3 regions of the Ligilactobacillus ruminis ATCC 27782 genome follow, and region 3 is predicted to be linked to each of the others. Evidence: predicted binding sites of a transcription regulator. Region 3 holds the regulator's gene; each other region holds the start of a gene.
What was found. The regulator NrdR, encoded in region 3, represses ribonucleotide reductase genes. The targets are predictions, from matches to a motif close to ACACNATATATNGTGT.
Positions count from the first base shown of each region.

Region 1: a site for NrdR is predicted at 2,933-2,948, ahead of pnuC (nicotinamide riboside transporter PnuC). Genes of this name have one in related genera too.
Region 2: a site for NrdR is predicted at 1,416-1,431, ahead of nrdD (anaerobic ribonucleoside-triphosphate reductase). Genes of this name have one in related genera too.

Region 1 is NC_015975.1:10,139-15,834, reverse strand. It holds gene LRC_RS00065 (DHH family phosphoesterase) at 1-1,823, opposite strand, end outside; gene pnuC (nicotinamide riboside transporter PnuC) at 2,072-2,833, opposite strand; gene LRC_RS00055 (DUF1002 domain-containing protein) at 3,097-4,098, shown strand; gene rpsR (30S ribosomal protein S18) at 5,138-5,374, opposite strand; gene ssb (single-stranded DNA-binding protein) at 5,395-5,696, opposite strand, start outside.
Region 2 is NC_015975.1:810,998-816,693, forward strand. It holds gene LRC_RS04145 (ammonium transporter) at 1-629, shown strand, start outside; gene LRC_RS04150 (TIGR01440 family protein) at 789-1,352, opposite strand; gene nrdD (anaerobic ribonucleoside-triphosphate reductase) at 1,692-3,857, shown strand; gene nrdG (anaerobic ribonucleoside-triphosphate reductase activating protein) at 3,847-4,533, shown strand; gene LRC_RS04165 (M15 family metallopeptidase) at 4,810-5,370, opposite strand; gene spxA (transcriptional regulator SpxA) at 5,685-5,696, shown strand, end outside.
Region 3 is NC_015975.1:1,132,300-1,137,995, reverse strand. It holds gene polA (DNA polymerase I) at 1-367, shown strand, start outside; gene mutM (DNA-formamidopyrimidine glycosylase) at 377-1,207, shown strand; gene coaE (dephospho-CoA kinase) at 1,204-1,794, shown strand; gene nrdR (transcriptional regulator NrdR) at 1,952-2,437, shown strand; gene LRC_RS05700 (replication initiation and membrane attachment family protein) at 2,453-3,820, shown strand; gene dnaI (primosomal protein DnaI) at 3,826-4,767, shown strand; gene thrS (threonine--tRNA ligase) at 5,098-5,696, shown strand, end outside.

The sequences.
Region 1 (5,696 bases), 940 kb from region 3:
GTGATCACGTATGAAGCTTCGACCCCTGAAACGCCAAGCAAAGAATCCGCAACCTGAGCCGCAATGACCGGATCGTATATTCTGCCGTCTTCACCGCAGCAAATCGCATTGCCTTGTTCGTCAAATTCAGTGCGTTCAATCAAATGACTTCGCTGCATATAGCTTGCAACGCTTTCTTTCATAAAGTGACGCGCCATCCCGAGGTCAGCTCCGACCGAGCGCAGATAGCTTGCGGCATCAAACGTTCTCGTGCCGGTTCGAATCGAAAACGACTTGGTATCAATGATGATGCCGGTCAGCATGGCAGTAGCTTCGATCTTGTTGATTGGCTCGCTGTCTCGTCCTTGATATTCAAACATTTCCGTAATAAGTTCGCAGGTCGAACTTGCATATGGTTCGATATAAACCAAAATCGGATTATCGGGAAATTCCTCTCCGCGACGGTGGTGATCCATCACCATGACACGATTTTGCATCTTCTCATATAATTCGGGCGAAATCGAAATCGATGGTTTTGAATGGTCGCACATGATGAGCAAGCTGTTCTTTTGAACTTTTTCCAACGCATCTTTCGGTGAAATGATCGAACCCTTGATTGCAGGATACTGGTCCAGAGCTTTAAGCAGCCGCAGCACGTCGGAATGCAGATTGTCCTTGTCCAAGACGATCCAGCATTTTTTGCCGTTCATGGTCGCAATCCGTCTCAACCCAAGACAAGCACCCATGGCGTCCATATCAGGGTAAGCATGGCCCATCACAAAAATATCATCAGACTGCATCATCAGTTCGTTTAGCGCCTGGGAAATCATCCGTGCACGGACACGCGTCCGCTTTTCCATCGGATTGGTCTTGCCGCCGTAAAAACGTGCCTGACCGGCAATTTCTCTGACAACCGCCTGATCTCCGCCGCGTCCCAAAGCCAAATCGAGATTGTTTTGCGAAAGTCGCGAAAGTTCCGCTAAATCATCTCCGCCGTAAGCAATTCCGACGCTAAGCGTCAGCGGTGAGTTTCGCTTCGACGTGCGTTCGCGAATCACGTCCAAAATCTTGAACTTTTCTTCTTCAAGCTTCTTGAGCGCTCCGGTATAGGCCAAAATAAAGAAATGATCGTCATCGACTCGTTTCAAAAAGATTTCGAATTCTCGTGCCCAATCGGACAAAGTATTCGTAATGAAGTTGTCAAGATTTGACAAATCCTTGTCATTCATGACTTTGGTCACTTCGTCATAATTGTCCAAGAACAGCTGTCCCAAAACGATTCGCGAATCTTCATACTGTTCTTTGATGGCCGCATAATATGAAACGTCCATCAAAAAAACGGCATTTATGTCTTTTTGAACAATGAACGAATACGACTTTCCGTGAAGCTTGACCTCTGTTGCCTTCTTTTCGTCGCGATGGTTTTTGAGCTGATCTGCCAGCTCCTCATCAACTTCGCTCAGACTCTTTCCCAAAATATCCTTGCGCGAAAAATACCGCTGCATATAAGGATTGTACCATTCGATGCGTTCATGATCATCATAAAACAAAATCCCGATCGGCATTTTGATCAACGCCTCCTGCTCACCGCGCTTGATGCGATAAGACAGATCAGAGATATATTCGGACGTATCGGAAGCAATCTGTTTCAAGCCGTCATAAGCAACAACAAGAGTTATGATGCTTAAAACAAGAATAATCAATCCGAGCACTGCATTTAGCATGAAGGAAAATGCAATGCACAAAACAACTGCCCCAAAAAGAATCAGGGTCAGCTTTCTCAACTGCTCGTTCTTCAAGAACTCTGGAATCTGACTAGACTTGTTTTCAGGTTCTTTTTGCATAAAATCAGCCCCAAAATTTTCTATCTTACAATTAACTGCTCTACCGTACAATTTTACCACATGCGGTTATCATTAAGCACAAAAAAAGGAGAGGCTTTGAAAAAACGATGCCTCAAATTAAAAAACCGGATGATTTGCCATCAATTGCAAATCTGATCCGGTTTTTTCGTATGCATGACAATCGCCGTCCAGCCAAGTCCTGATTTGTGCGTAAAATATTTTTTCCCAGCCTCAGACTCTCAAAACAATTATTCGTTCGTACTTTTAAACCAGCCGTGCTTGCTGAAGAATGCATACATATCGTTTAAGAAGAAGATGGAATAACTGAAAATCAAAGCAAAATTTCCGTCGCCTTGAAGCATCGTCTGAGTCCAAAGAGCAATCGTAAAAACGGATGAAATCGTCCAAACGTAATACTGCTCACGCTTGCGATTGAGTTCAAGCAAAGAACCCGTAATCGCCATTGCCAGATTCAAACTGTCCAAAAAAACGCGCGGATCGCTTGTCATGCTGAAAATAAAGTAGATTACGGCCCATGCAGCCCCAAAGAAAATCAAGTATTTGAGCCATTCGACCCAGCTTTCAAACTTTTCTGCCTGGATGTCGTTGTTCCATTTAGGATCAAGGATGCAAAACAGATCAAGAAACAACAGGTAGCCGATTTGTTCCCAAGCAGTTGCGAAATTTCCGGCCATGAATCCGGTGGTTGCGATGCAGATCGCAGAAATTGCGCCTGCCCAGCCCTGAATCCCCGAACGGTTGGAAATCCCGATGACGCAGGCAACGGACAGATTGCCGCCAATGAATGCGATAATTGACTGCAGCGGTGCTTGAGAAATCGACTGAACGAGCGAAATCACCTGCAAAACGAAGTTGAACGTCAATAAAGCGTAACTAAACGTCCCCCATCCTTTGCACTGATTAAGCAGCCATGAAAAATAACCTTTGCGAAAAACATTATGCGAATACTCCGACAAATGCATCAAAACGTCTTTGTAGCGATCAAACATCTCTAAATTCCTCCCTGTATAAAACATAATTTATTATAGGGCCTTCACAACCTTATTTCAAGGAAAAATTCAAGATGAGGTATCAACAATAATTTGTACCTACTATATATTGTGTTTATATATCAATCAGACATTTGTTTCTCCGTTTTCGACAACACTGAAAATTCGCACAATTTTACTTTTTCTTGAAATATTACAAATACGTTACATGTTATAATTTACTTGGTTGTGGAATTGAAAAATTTCAGAAAAGAGGATAAAAAATGAAATTTAACTTCAAGAAAGCCGCTGCCCTTTTTTTGGCAGCTTTGACTTTGAGCGGAGTTTCAGCAGGCGCAAGCACTGTATTTGCTGACGGAACAGATGATTCCTCAAGCTCCGGCTCAACGCATACCCTGAACTCGTCCTACGTCGTTTACGGTGCTGGTACAAGCTCAGAAGTTCGTTCCAGACTCGATGACGTTTTCCAGTCTGATTCTTCATTCAAGAAGCTGACCGCCACGGCAGCCGATTATTCCAAATACATCAGTCAGCAGGACAGCACGACGGATGCCGCAATGATCAGTTCGGTCGCAATCGCTCCCGGCGATCCCGGTTCAGGCGTCAAGGTCAACATCAAAAACTATGACGGTGAAAACAATATCACCAAGGTCACTTCACAACAATACGCAATGGTCGCACAAATGGCCGGCGTCACGGACGTCAGCATCGTTGTCACCGCAAACCGCCCCGTTTCAGGCGAATCGGCCTTGACGGGCGTTTACAAAGCCCTCGCAACCGACGGCGTTTCACTCAATACGAAAAACACTTCCACGGCCAACCAAATGCTTGAAGCAACGCAACCAGCAATTGACGCCAACAAAGACGATAAAACCTACCCGGGCAAACTAATGGCGGCAATCGGCGACGTTTCAAAGCAGTTGGCGGAAATGAAACAAGACAACAAAAATCTTGCAACCAAGCAAGATATTCAGGATATGCTGAACAAAGCGCTTGAAAAGCGCGGCATCGAAGACAAGACTTCTTCAACCAACGTTACGCAGATTACGAATGCTTTGTTCAACTTCCAAAATTCGCCGATTTCTTCCAGCAAAAACTACGTCAAAAACGTTGACAACACAATCAACAACGTTAAGAACTCGGCCGGAAACCTGATGAACAAAGCAAAGAATTGGGCAAACAGCCAGTCAGGAAAAAAGACGATTTCAGAAGCCAAGAGTCTTTGGCAAAAATTCGTCGACTGGATCAAAGGTCTGTTCAGCTGATCGGTTTCCGATTAAATAATTACGTTAGGATTTGTAAAATCTTGAATTAAATGAATGCCGGACAAGTCGGTCGAATTGCGACTGATTTTGTCCGGCATTTTTCTTATGAGTGACTTTTTTGACAAATGCAGCGCTGTCTCAATCTGTGCTCCATTCTCTGATTACGGGCAAAACCGCGATTTTTGAGATTTGCCCAGAAAAAGCCGGTCCTCGATTACGAGCAAAATGCGCTTTTTTGAGATTTACCTGTAAATTCCAGTCCTCAACAACAAAAAACCCGCAGAGGCAAACGCCTGCTACGGGAAAAAGGTCATGTTATTGGGGAAATTACCGCCTTGGAGGTGGCGGTTATTACTTACATAAAAAGGGGGAGAAGGTTGATATCTCATCAGCCTATGTCTGTATGATACATCTGATAATTTAAGGAATGTTAGTGATTTTTTTTAGTTTTTATTAAGATGAACATTATTGGTACAATTAATTTTTTCTTTAGAAAATTCTTGAAAGAAGCCGACAAAAACATCAAAGTATCATGCAGATTGAAAAATCAGCGAGAGTTTTTCAGTTCAAAAAAAGTTCAGCCAAACTTTTGACGTCGAAATCTTTAAGCACACAGCTGTGGATTGTTTTTAAAAAGAGTTTATCCACAAAGTTATCCACAGCCTTGTTGATAACTTTCCTTTTTCTTTTTCCACATGTTCATGCTTTCTGCCACAAATAAAAACTCCGTGGTTGGGGCGCCACGGAGAAAAAAGGTATGTTATAGGGAGTATATATATTCACCATTGGGGGATGGTGATATGCTTTCTGCTTATAAGGGGGAGTTGATTGATTGATTTTCATCACTCAATCTATATTTCATATAGTACCAATAACTTGTAAAAAATTCATGTACTTTCAGTAAGTATTTTTTTACGTTTTCTTTCAGCTTTTCTAAAAGCATGTCACTTTTTAGAATAATACATGAATTAAAAACGGCCGAAACAAATAATAGTTTCGGTCGCTTTTATATTATTTTATTTAAACGCTCAAATAAAGATTAGTCTTCAGCTACGAATGGAAGCAAGCCCATGATACGGGCACGCTTGATCGCAACTGTAAGCTTGCGTTGGTTCTTAGCGCTTGTCCCCGTTACACGACGTGGCAAAATCTTGCCTCGTTCTGAGATGAAACGCTTGAGCAAGTCTGTATCCTTGTAATCGATGTATTCGATATGGTTGGCTGCGATGAAGTCGACCTTGCGACGACGACGTCCGCCTCTGCGTTGTTGTGGCATGTGATTTCCCTCCTCTTCAATTAGAATGGCAAGTCGTCTTCTGAAATATCCGTCTTGGAGCCGTTGCCGGCAAACGGATCCTGCATGGCATCGTTATTCCCGTTGCCATAGGCGTTATCTTGCTGATAACTGCCCTGATTGTTGGTAGGAGCTCCGTAAGGATTTCCACCGAACGAAGACTGACTCTGTTGACGAGGAGCAGATGATGCCGAACCACCGTGCTGTGCGCGGTAACGATCAGATTCTGCCTTGGATTCGAGCAACGAGAAGTTTTCCGTAACGACTTCAGTCACATACACGCGATTCCCTTGCTGATTTTCGT
Region 2 (5,696 bases), 320 kb from region 3:
CGTTTATTACGACTACTGTTGCAACCGGCAGCGCAATGATGGCGTGGATGCTGATTGAAATGAAGGTTGACGGAAAACCAACGCTTGTCGGTGTATGTACGGGTGCTTTATGCGGCTTGGTCGGCATTACGCCTGGCGCAGGCTATGTTACGGTCGTTGGAGCATTTTTCATCGGTATTATTTGCACGTGCACGAGTTTCGCATTCATTACTCACATCAAGCCAAAGATGAAATTTGATGATCCTCTTGACGCTTTTGGATGTCATGGCGTTTCAGGCATTGCCGGATCCGTATTGACAGGCGTGTTTGCTACGAAGGCTGCCAACTCGGGCATCGTTGAAAATGGTCTTTTCTACGGCGGCGGAGTCCATTTGTTTTTGATACAAATCATGGGGACCGTCGTAACGATTATTTTTACGACCGTGCTATCATTTATTTTGATTGCGATTTTGCGTTGCTTTATTCCGATGCGTGTTACTGAAGAAGAAGAAATTGTTGGTTTGGATGCCGGGGAACACGGGGAAGCCGTTGATTCTTCTGCAGGCAGCCATGAGATCGAACGATACAGAAGCGAGTTTCAAGGTCAGTTGGCTCATTTGATGGGGGACAACGGGCCAAGATACAGATAGAAAAACGACGCGTACGGATATTGTTTTGACTTGATTGAAGATTGAGACTAAAAAGGCAACCGTGTTTTTGAGCACGGCTGCCTTTTTGATTATGCTTTTCACGCAGCAAATTTGACTGTATTTTAAGCCGGGAATGAAAAAACCAGCTGAATCAAAGCACTATCCGAATGGATCCCACTTGTACTTTGCACGTTCTCCTCCAATTAATTTCGGACGTGAGCGAAGATATGTTGCATGCGCGAATCCGATTTCCTTGACGGACGTTCTGACCGGAATTTGGACAAATTTTACGTGCATGCCGATTGACGTATCTCCGATGTCCATTCCTGCCTGCGCGATGACGTGTTCAACTTCAACGGGATCGTCCATTTGCTCGAATGCGGCGATTTGGCAAGATCCGCCGGCATGTTCGCTTGGAAAAACGGTGACGATTTCGAAGTTTTTTTCTTCAGCGATTTTTCTTTCGACGACAAGGGCGCGATTCAAGTGTTCGCATCCTTGGACGGCCAAATACAGCTTTCGCGGTTTTAAAACTTCCATAACGGCAGAAACAACCGTACGGCCAACGTCGACGCTGGGGTATTTTCCAATGTGCTTACCTTGAATTTCGCTTGTGCTGCATCCTAAAACAACCAGATCGCCCTCATGAAGGTTTGCTTGATTCAGCAATTCGGTTAATCCGCTCCGTATTTGTTCTGTAATCTTGTTTAAATCGATTTCCAAAATTTCACCTTCTCATAATTATCGGGAAACTTTCCGTCATCCCGAGTTATTGTATCAATTATAACACCATATATTGTGTCGGTGCTTCATGTTTTTTGAAATAAAAATGTTTCACAGGCAGTCAACCCCAATGTAAAAAGGTTTTTATAAAAGTTTCACACGCTCTATATCTAGCATTGTTATTTTTCTTCAGGCCCTATATATTGTGTTTTTGTTGTTTTCGTTATAATATAGAATATGCTGGAAGGTCAGGGAGACATACCGACCTTACATGAACGGAACAGCTTGTTTTTATACTGGCAAATGATAATGAAAATTTTGACTCGGGGGTTGACTTGAATGATTGAATTAAAAAATGATGAAAAAAAAGTGACAAAAAGGCCGGGGTCGGTCATCAAGCGCGATGGATACAGGATGCCCTTTGCGTCATATAAATTAAAATATATTTTCAGCGCCCTCGGTTTGGAAGACCAAAGCGATGAATTGATTTGGTCGGTTATTAATAAATTTGTCGATCAAGATACGGTTGAAACGGCTGAAATCTATGATGCAGTCATTGCGACTTTGAAAGAAAACAATTTTGACGATGAAGCTGAAAGTTTCATCACTAAACACAAGGTCAAGGAAGAAGAATGGCAAAAACAAACGGATCCTACTGAACGTTTGACACGACTTCAAAAGAAGGATCCGACACTTGTGCATGAAAATGCCAATAAGGACAGCAACGTTTTCAATACGCAGCGCGATCTGACCGCGGGAACGGTTGGCAAAACGCTTGGATTGCGCTTGATGCCTGAACATGTTGCCAAAGCACATCTTCGCGGCGACATTCATTATCATGATCTTGACTATACTCCGTGGAGTCCGATGACGAATTGCTGTCTGATTGATTTCAGAGAAATGCTGACGAACGGATTTAAAATCGGAAATGCAGAGGTTGAAAGTCCTCATTCGATTCAAACTGCAACGGCACAAATGTCTCAGATTATTGCAAACGTGGCTTCCAGTCAATATGGCGGGTGTTCGGCAGACCGTGTGGATGAGGTTCTTGAACCGTTTGCAATGCGTAATTATGAGAAACATTTGGCTGAATCCAGGGATTACATCGAAAATCCTGAAAAGCAAGTCGAATTTGCCAAGAAAAGGACCAAAAAAGATATCTACGATGCGATGCAGGCTTTGGAATACGAAATCAATACCCTGTTTTCGTCACAAGGACAGACGCCGTTTACAACGCTCGGATTTGGCCTTGGAACTTCCTGGATTTCTCGTGAGATTCAAAAATCGATTTTGAGAATCAGAATTGCAGGACTCGGTCGCGAAAAACGTACGGCAATTTTTCCGAAACTCGTTTTTACGTTGAAAAAAGGCTTGAATCTCAAGCCTGGCGATCCAAATTATGACATCAAGCAGCTTGCGGTTGAGTGTGCTACGAAACGCATGTATCCTGACGTTTTGATGTATGACAAGATAGTTGAACTGACTGGAAGCTTCAAAGCACCGATGGGGTGTCGCTCTTTTCTTCAAGGCTGGAAAGACGATGAAGGAAATGAAGTCAATTCAGGCCGAATGAACCTCGGAGTCGTGACCATGAACCTTCCGCGAATCGCACTTGAATCAAATGGCGACATGGATCTTTTTTGGGAAATATTCGATGAACGCCTTGACGTATGTCATACTGCGCTCAAGTTCAAAGTCAAGCGCGTTTTGGATGCCATTCCTGAAAATGCTCCGATTCTTTATCAATACGGTGCATTTGGCAAGCGTCTCAAGCCGGGAGAAGACGTAAATGAGTTGTTTAAAAATGAACGTGCAACGGTTTCATTGGGCTATATCGGCCTATATGAAGTCGGAACAGTCTTCTATGGGCCGAACTGGGAACATAACAAGGAAGCTCATGATTTTACGCTGTCAATCGTTAAGAAATTGCACGATGCCTGTGTAGAGTGGTCTGCGCAAAGCGGCTATCATTATAGTGTTTACTCGACTCCAAGCGAGTCGCTGACGGATCGTTTCTGTCGGTTGGATACTGAAAAATTCGGCAAGATTAAAGATATTACGGATAAGGAATACTACACGAACAGTTTTCATTATGACGTCAGAAAGCATCCGACTCCATTTGAGAAGCTTTCATTCGAAATGGACTATCCGAAATATGCTTCAGGCGGGTTTATTCATTACTGTGAATACCCTAATTTGCGTCAAAATCCGAAAGCTTTGGAAGCCGTTTGGGATTGGGCTTATGATAAGGTCGGCTATCTTGGAACCAATACGCCGATCGATCATTGCTATAAGTGCGGTTTTCAAGGCGAATTCAAAGCGACGGAGCGCGGCTTTGAGTGTCCAACGTGCGGCAATCACGATCCGAAGACTTGCGATTGCGTCAAAAGAACTTGCGGCTATCTTGGGAATCCTTTGCAGCGTCCGATGGTGCACGGACGTCACGTTGAGATTTCGTCACGCGTCAAGAACATGACCGAGAGGATGGCTGAAGATGTTGAATGATAGTCAGATTCGGGTAAGCATTGGCGGTGATACTTGTTTTATTACTCAATCCGATCTGGATAAAGGAAATGCCGACAAAAAAAATTTCAAACGACGTTCTCGCATACCTAAAAAGCCCAGGAATCCACAGCCGAAAGAGTGGCTTTCAAGCGAGTTGTCACAAAACTATATTGCTGACTACAAACCATTCAATTTTGTCGACGGTGAAGGGGTCAGGTGCAGTCTTTACGTCAGCGGATGTTTGTTTGCGTGTCCTGGATGCTATAACAAGGTTGCACAAAATTTTCATTACGGCAAACCCTATACGCAAGAACTTGAAGATCAGATAATTGAGGATCTTGGCGAAGATTACGTTCAAGGATTAACGCTGCTTGGCGGTGAGCCATTTTTAAATACTGATGTTTGTTTGAAATTGGTCAAGAGAATCAGAAAAGAGTACGGAGATATCAAGGATATTTGGTCTTGGAGCGGTTATACGTGGGATGAACTGCTGCTTGATTCAGAAGACAAGCTTGAACTGTTACATAGTATCGATATTCTTGTTGACGGACGCTTCAGAGAAGATCTGAAGGACTTGACGCTGCAATTCAGGGGAAGTTCCAATCAAAGAATCGTTGATGTTAAAAAATCATTTGAAAAGGGCGAGGTCGTTATTTGGGAAGGTCTGGTCAGATAAGAAAAGAGGCTGGGAAAAAACTATGTCTCAATTGAAAAACCGGATGATTTGCAATCAAGTGCAAATCTGATCCGGTTTTTTGCATATATGACAATCTCATTCCATGATGGAAATATCCGAAAAGAGGCTGGCGGCAAATTTGCATGAGATTTTGACTAGATTAGTTGAGCAGCACCGTATTTAAAAAATGCTGGAAAAAAGTCGCAAATTGACCGCCTTCGTTCGGTATTTCATTTATTTCAAGAGGAAAACGGGACTTTTTTCTCAGCCTCTTTTTCATATCTTATAATCATTCGGATCTGCAAGCAAAGGCTTATATTCATCCATTTGAGAGTCACGATAGTCCCACCACTCGTTGACATAGCCGACAAATCCCGCTTCAGTCATAGCCTTGTCCAAAATTTGGTAATGTTCTTCTTGGAGAGGGGTTCTTTTTGCATTTCGTAATGCATGTTCGGTGAAGTCGTCAAATCCGGTTTTCATTTCGACTTCGCGGCCCTTCATGTCAGTCAGCGTTAAATCAAAGGTGACGCCTTTTTGGTGACTGAAGTCAGGATTGGGTTTCGCAACGAATTTAGGATCCGGATAGACTTCGAAAAGTCTTTTTTGTGCTGAAACAGGGCGATATGCATCCCAGATTTTTAAGCGATATCCTTGGTCTTTGACTAATTTGCTGGCATGCGCAAGTTTTTTTGCTGTCCCTGTTCGAGCAATGGCGGTTTGAAAGTCATAAACGACTTTTCCCGTAAAGTTGTCGGGCGTTGCATACTTAAGATCAACGATGATTTCCGGATCCAGTTTCTGAATGTTCGTAAAGCCTGTCAGTTCTTTTTCCATTTTAACACCATCCGATATGTTTTAATAGGAATTATAGCGCTTGGATTTCTTTTAATCAATATTTTCAAGGATGCTTTTTAAATGGATGGCTGAATATATGTTAATTATTTCTTAACTTTTTAAGTAAAGGTAAAGAATTTGAACGTAAACGTATATTTGGCGGTGTTTTAAATCATTCTAACGCAATCTAAATCAAGATTATTGCAAAAATATTACAAAAAGTGGTATCAAATTTTTTAAAGTGGTGTATAATAGTACACGAGGATATATATTGTATGGTTGCATCAGTTTAAATCTGAGAGGGGCGATTCTTAATGGTTACCTTG
Region 3 (5,696 bases):
GCTTGCAAGAAATCAAGGATACGTTGAAACGCTTTTCAAACGTCGCCGCTATCTTGAAGGGATTCGTTCAAAAAATTTTAATCAGCGTTCGTTTGCTGAAAGGACGGCTATGAATACTCCGATTCAGGGAAGTGCTGCTGATATTATCAAGGTTGCGATGATTAAGATGCAGGAGACGCTTGAAAAAGAAGAACTTAAAGCCAGAATGCTTTTACAGGTTCATGACGAACTGATTTTTGAAGCGCCTGAAGAAGAAATTCCCGTGCTTGAAAAACTTGTTCCGAGCGTGATGGATTCTGCAGTTAAGTTGGATGTTCCGCTTAAAGTTGAAAGCGGACATGGCAAAACATGGTTTGATACGAAATGAGGTAGAATTATGCCTGAATTACCGGAAGTTGAAACGGTCAGACGTGGCCTTAACAGACTGATCAAGGGCAAAACGATTAAGGACGTCAATGTTTTATATGACAAGATAATCGTGGGTTCCAAGGATGAATTTTGCAAAAAACTCAGCGGGAAAAAATTGCTTGATGTCGATCGACGCGGAAAATATCTGTTATTTCGCTTTTCAGGCGAATTGACGATGGTTTCTCACTTGAGAATGGAAGGAAAATACTTTGTCAGGCGAAAAGGAGAGCCGGTTGAAAAGCACACGCACGTGATCTTTTATTTGATGGACGGAAGCGAGCTTCATTATAACGACGTTCGCAAATTTGGGAGGATGGAACTGTTTAAGACAGGTGAAGAAACCACTCTTTCCGGGATTTCTAAGCTTGGTCCCGAACCGACCGAGAAAAATTTTGATTCTCAAAAATTCTATGAAGGACTTCAAAAAAAGAAAAAGCCGATTAAGACGGCTCTGCTTGATCAAACGCTTGTTGCAGGGGTCGGGAATATTTATGCTGATGAGGTGCTTTATATGGCAAAGATTCATCCTTTGACGCCTTGCAATGAGCTCAGCAGAAAGCAGGCCGATTGTTTGAGAAATTCAATCATCGATGAGCTTGAAAAAGCGATCGAGAAAGGCGGGACGACGATCAGGAGCTATGCCAACGCCTTCCTTGAGGAAGGATCATTTCAGTTCTTTTTGCAAGTCTATGGAAAGACTGGTGAAAAGTGTGGACGATGCGGTACTCCGATTGAAAAAATAGTCGTCGGACAGCGCGGTACGCATTATTGCCCGAATTGTCAGGTGATGAAAAAATGAGCAAGATATTGGGCCTGACAGGCGGGATTGCTTGCGGAAAATCAACGATCAGCGCCTATTTGAAAGAGTTTGGTCTTCCCGTGATCGATGCTGATGAGTGTTCAAGAGCCGTTGTTGAAAAAGGCTCAATCGGACTTGAAAAATTAACGGAAATATTTGGCAACAAAATTTTAAAAAACGACGGAACGCTTAATCGAAAAGCTCTTGGTCAGATCGTTTTTTCAAACAGCGAACAGCTTTCATTGCTAAACTCTGTTATGGAACCTCTGATCAGAGAGGAAATTTCTCGAAGGCTGAATCAAGAAAATAATGCCGATCTCGTTGTTTTGGATGCTCCGTTGTTGATTGAGCAGCATTACGATAAAATTTGCAATTTTATAATGACGATTGATGTTCCGAAAAAAATTCAGCTGGAACGTTTGATTGAACGAGACAAACTTTCTGAAGATGAGGCAAAAAGTCGAATCGAGAGCCAATTGAGCTCACGGGAAAGAAACGGTTTTGCAGACGTAGTGATTGATAGTTCAGGAACGGTTGAACAGACCCGCAAACAAGTGATAAAATGGCTAAAGACGATAAATGTTTAGATAAACGGATATGTGGGGTATAAAGAAGACAATCCGAAAATGCTTGCAAACTGAACTGCAAGCAACTAAAAAAGAAGAAAGGAGAGGCGGGGCGACTTTTTAAGTTGCGGATTATCCTTCCAACGGTCAAAGACGTTGGTATCCCGCCCTTAAACTAATGAAATGTCCACATTGCCATAAGAACGGCTCGCGAGTAGTCGACAGTCGTCCTGCTGATGACGGTCATGCCATCAGACGACGTCGCGAGTGTGAAAATTGCGGTTATCGCTTTACGACTTTTGAAAGAATTGAAGCAGCTCCGTTGCTTGTCGTAAAGAAAAACGGACTTCGCGAAGAATTCAATCGCGAAAAAATCATGCGCGGAGTGATGCGTGCTGCAGAAAAGCGACCGGTACCGATGGATGATATTCAAAATTTGGTTGATCAGGTCGAAAGCAAAGTTCGGGCAGCGGGAAGCAACGAGGTTTCCAGCCAACTGATCGGTGGCTACGTAATGGATCTTTTGGCCAAGGTTGACGATGTTGCCTACATTCGTTTTGCCAGCGTGTACCGCGAATTTAAAGACATGGGTGCCTTCGTGAACGAGCTTCAGGAGTTGATGGCTCGCGAAGATCAGGAAAAAGGTTCGGATGCCAAAAAGTAAAAGGGATGTGAGTCGATGGAAAATGGGTTGAATATTCTTTCGCCGAAAGACAGATGCGTAATTTGTTCTGAGGAAAGAAAGAGTTTGCTGTCTTCCGAAACGGTGATCTTTCTGTATCAGCCGATTATGGGTGCAGATGCAGCAGCAGTTCACGCTGTTTTGGCATCTTCAGCGACAACCGTTCCGAGAAAAAGCGGACATCTGCCTGAAATCGGTGATATCCTAAAAACCTTGGATATGGAAATTCCGCGGTTTTATGAGGCTTGCTGCAAATTGGAAGCACTTGGATTGCTGCGGACTTTTGTGCACGATGTCTCCAATGAACGCAGAATGATCTATCAGTTGCTTTTGCCGCTTAGCGGGCAGGAATTTTTTAAGCAGACCGTTTTAGATACGTTGTTGCTGTTAAGCGTCGGAAGAAGACGCCATGCCCAGCTCAAGCAGTTGTTTGCACCAAATGTCTTTGCCTATTCCGAAAATTCAAAGGAAATTACCAAGACCTTAGCTGATGTGTTTGACGTCAGAAAAGAAAATATTCAAAATTTGCAGATCAATCGCGTCAAGAACGAATCTCTTTTGGAGAAAAGCGAACTGAACTTTGATCTAAAATACTTCAAACAGCTATTGAAACATTCTTTTGTTGAAGAAAAGGAAGTAATGGAGCATTTGGATGAGGTGAAGACGATGGTTTTACTGTATGGTCTGGATGAACTTCAGCTTGTCAAGCAGCTTGAAAAAAGCTTCAACGTTGCAAACAACAGGGTCGACTTTTCTTTATTCAAGCGGTATGTCAACGAAGAATTTGAATCAGCTCTTGAAAAGCCTGCTCGCAATGAAAAAGAAATCAGCGCAGAATCAGCTAAAAGTACATCGAGGTTATCATCTGAAGATCGTCAGCTTGTCGAAGCTTGCAATTACTATGCCCCGCTTGAATTTCTGGAAGCGTTGAAGAACGAGCAGGGCGGTTATGCTTCTAATATCGAAAAATATGTTGTCGGAAACGTCGTTAAGGCCAATGTTTTGCCGGGTTCCGTCATAAATGTCATTTTGCACTATTTTTTGTGTGACGAAGACAATGATCAGCTTAGCGGAAAAGTCAGCACTCGGTTTGAAGAATTCTGCAACCAATTTGCTAAAAGAAAGATCAGCGATCCCGTAAGCGCAATGGACTATCTGAAAGGCGAAGTCGAAAAAAACAAGCAAAAGAAACAGCAAAGGCGGATAAGTGCCCGTAATGGTCAAACGAGAAAAAAAGTTCAAAAAGCAACATTGACCGATTGGGACGAACTTGCACAAAAACAGAATGCTGATTTGGACTACAAACATGATTTGGATGAGATTGAGAAGTTGCGGAATCAGATTAAAAATGCCAAAGGCAGGTGAACTTGATGGAAGACGTAGGTCAAAAGATGACGGAATTGATGGAAAAATACCACTGGGAAGAAAAAGTCAGGTCCGTTTACAAAGAAGTATTGAAATCCCCAGAAATTGTCGCATTTATCAAAGAGCATCATGATGAGCTGGATGCTGACGAAATCAGGAGGAGCATGTCAAAGTTTATCGAGTACTTGAATTTTAAAAAGGATCGTGATGCCGGAAAGAAAACGTTTATGCCAGGATACTGTCCAAAGTTAATCATGAGCTCCAAACACGTTCAAATCGTGTATTTGCCGACAAAAGAAAACCTGAAACAAAAGCAGCAGCGCAAAATCAAGCAACGCGTAAGGGCAATCAGCGTCCCGAGGTCGATCAAAAATGCAAGCTTGCAAGAATACGGAACAATGACGAAGGGAAGAGCGGCAGCTTTGAAACAGGCATTGATTTTTGTCAGATCTTATGCGGAAAATCCAAACGAATTTCACAAGGGACTATATCTTGAAGGAAAATTTGGCGTTGGAAAGACGTATCTTTTGGGAGCAATCGCAAACGATTTGGCAGAAAACGGCTTTTCAACAACAATCTTGCATGTCCCGACATTCATCTCTGATCTTAAGGCGCTTCTTGGCGATAAAACAACTGGCAGGACGGTTGCGGACGCCGTTAACGAAGTCAAAAATGCTCCAGTGCTGATGCTTGACGATATTGGCGCGGATTCTCTTTCCAATTGGTCGCGCGACGATATTTTAGGCGTCATTTTGCAGCATCGGATGCAAGAAGAGCTACCGACGTTTTTTTCATCAAATTTGTCAATGGAAGAACTCGAAAGCAGTTATTTGACGTTTAACAATCGGATGGAATCAGACCCTCTCAAGGCCAAGCGGATAATGGAGAGAATCAAATTTTTGGCGACTGAAATCATTGTTGACGGTCCGAATCTCAGAAATAATTGAGTATTTTTGAAAAAACACTTGAAAAAGGCGGAACTTAGTGTTTAAATAAGAGATACATTAGTGAAAGACAAACGGCAACCCATTCAGGGAGAGAGGTCACGACTGAAAGCCTCTCGTGCGGGCGAGCTTACCGCTTTCATGGAGAGCTTACTGCAAAGGTAAGACGGATCGCATCCGTTATCAGCGGTTTTTGAGGACATCTGGTTTTTGCAAAAGGATGTCGAAAATGGGTGGAACCGCGTCAATGACGTCCCTGGCATGACACAATTCATGTCGGGGACGTTTTTTTGTGCCTTTTCACATAAGCAAAAATTATCGGAGGTAATACTAATGGAACTTAAATTTCCAGATGGCACCGTTAAAGAATTTGAAGACGGTGCAACAGTTAAAGACGTCGCAGCTTCGATCAGCATGAGCCTTGCTAAAAAGGCTGTTTGCGGCAAGCTTGACGGTAAATTAGTTGACTTGAATCAAAAACTTTCAGACGGTTCAATTGAAATCGTAGCGAAGGATTCCGATGACGGAAGAATTGCTTTGTGGCATACTGCAGCAGTTGTTTTGGCAGCTGCCTTGCACGATCTTTATCCAAACATCAAATTTGGCGAAGGCGGAGTGACGGAACATGGTTTTTACTTCGATACTGATAAGGAAGATGGTCAGGTCGGCGAAGCAGATTTTGAAAAATTGACGAAGAAGATGGAAGAAATCGTCAAGGCAAAAGAAAAAATCGAATTTGTGGAGTACGATCTGGACGAAGCTTTGAAACTTGTCGAAAATGATGAATATCAAACTGAAATCGTCAAAGAAAATGCAGAAGATGGCAAGGTCTACGGACACAAGCTTTTGAATCATGTTGACTTTACTTCTCCTGTTTCACTTGAAGATGCTGGCAAGGTCAAGGTCTTTAAAGTTCTTTCAGTTGCCGGCGC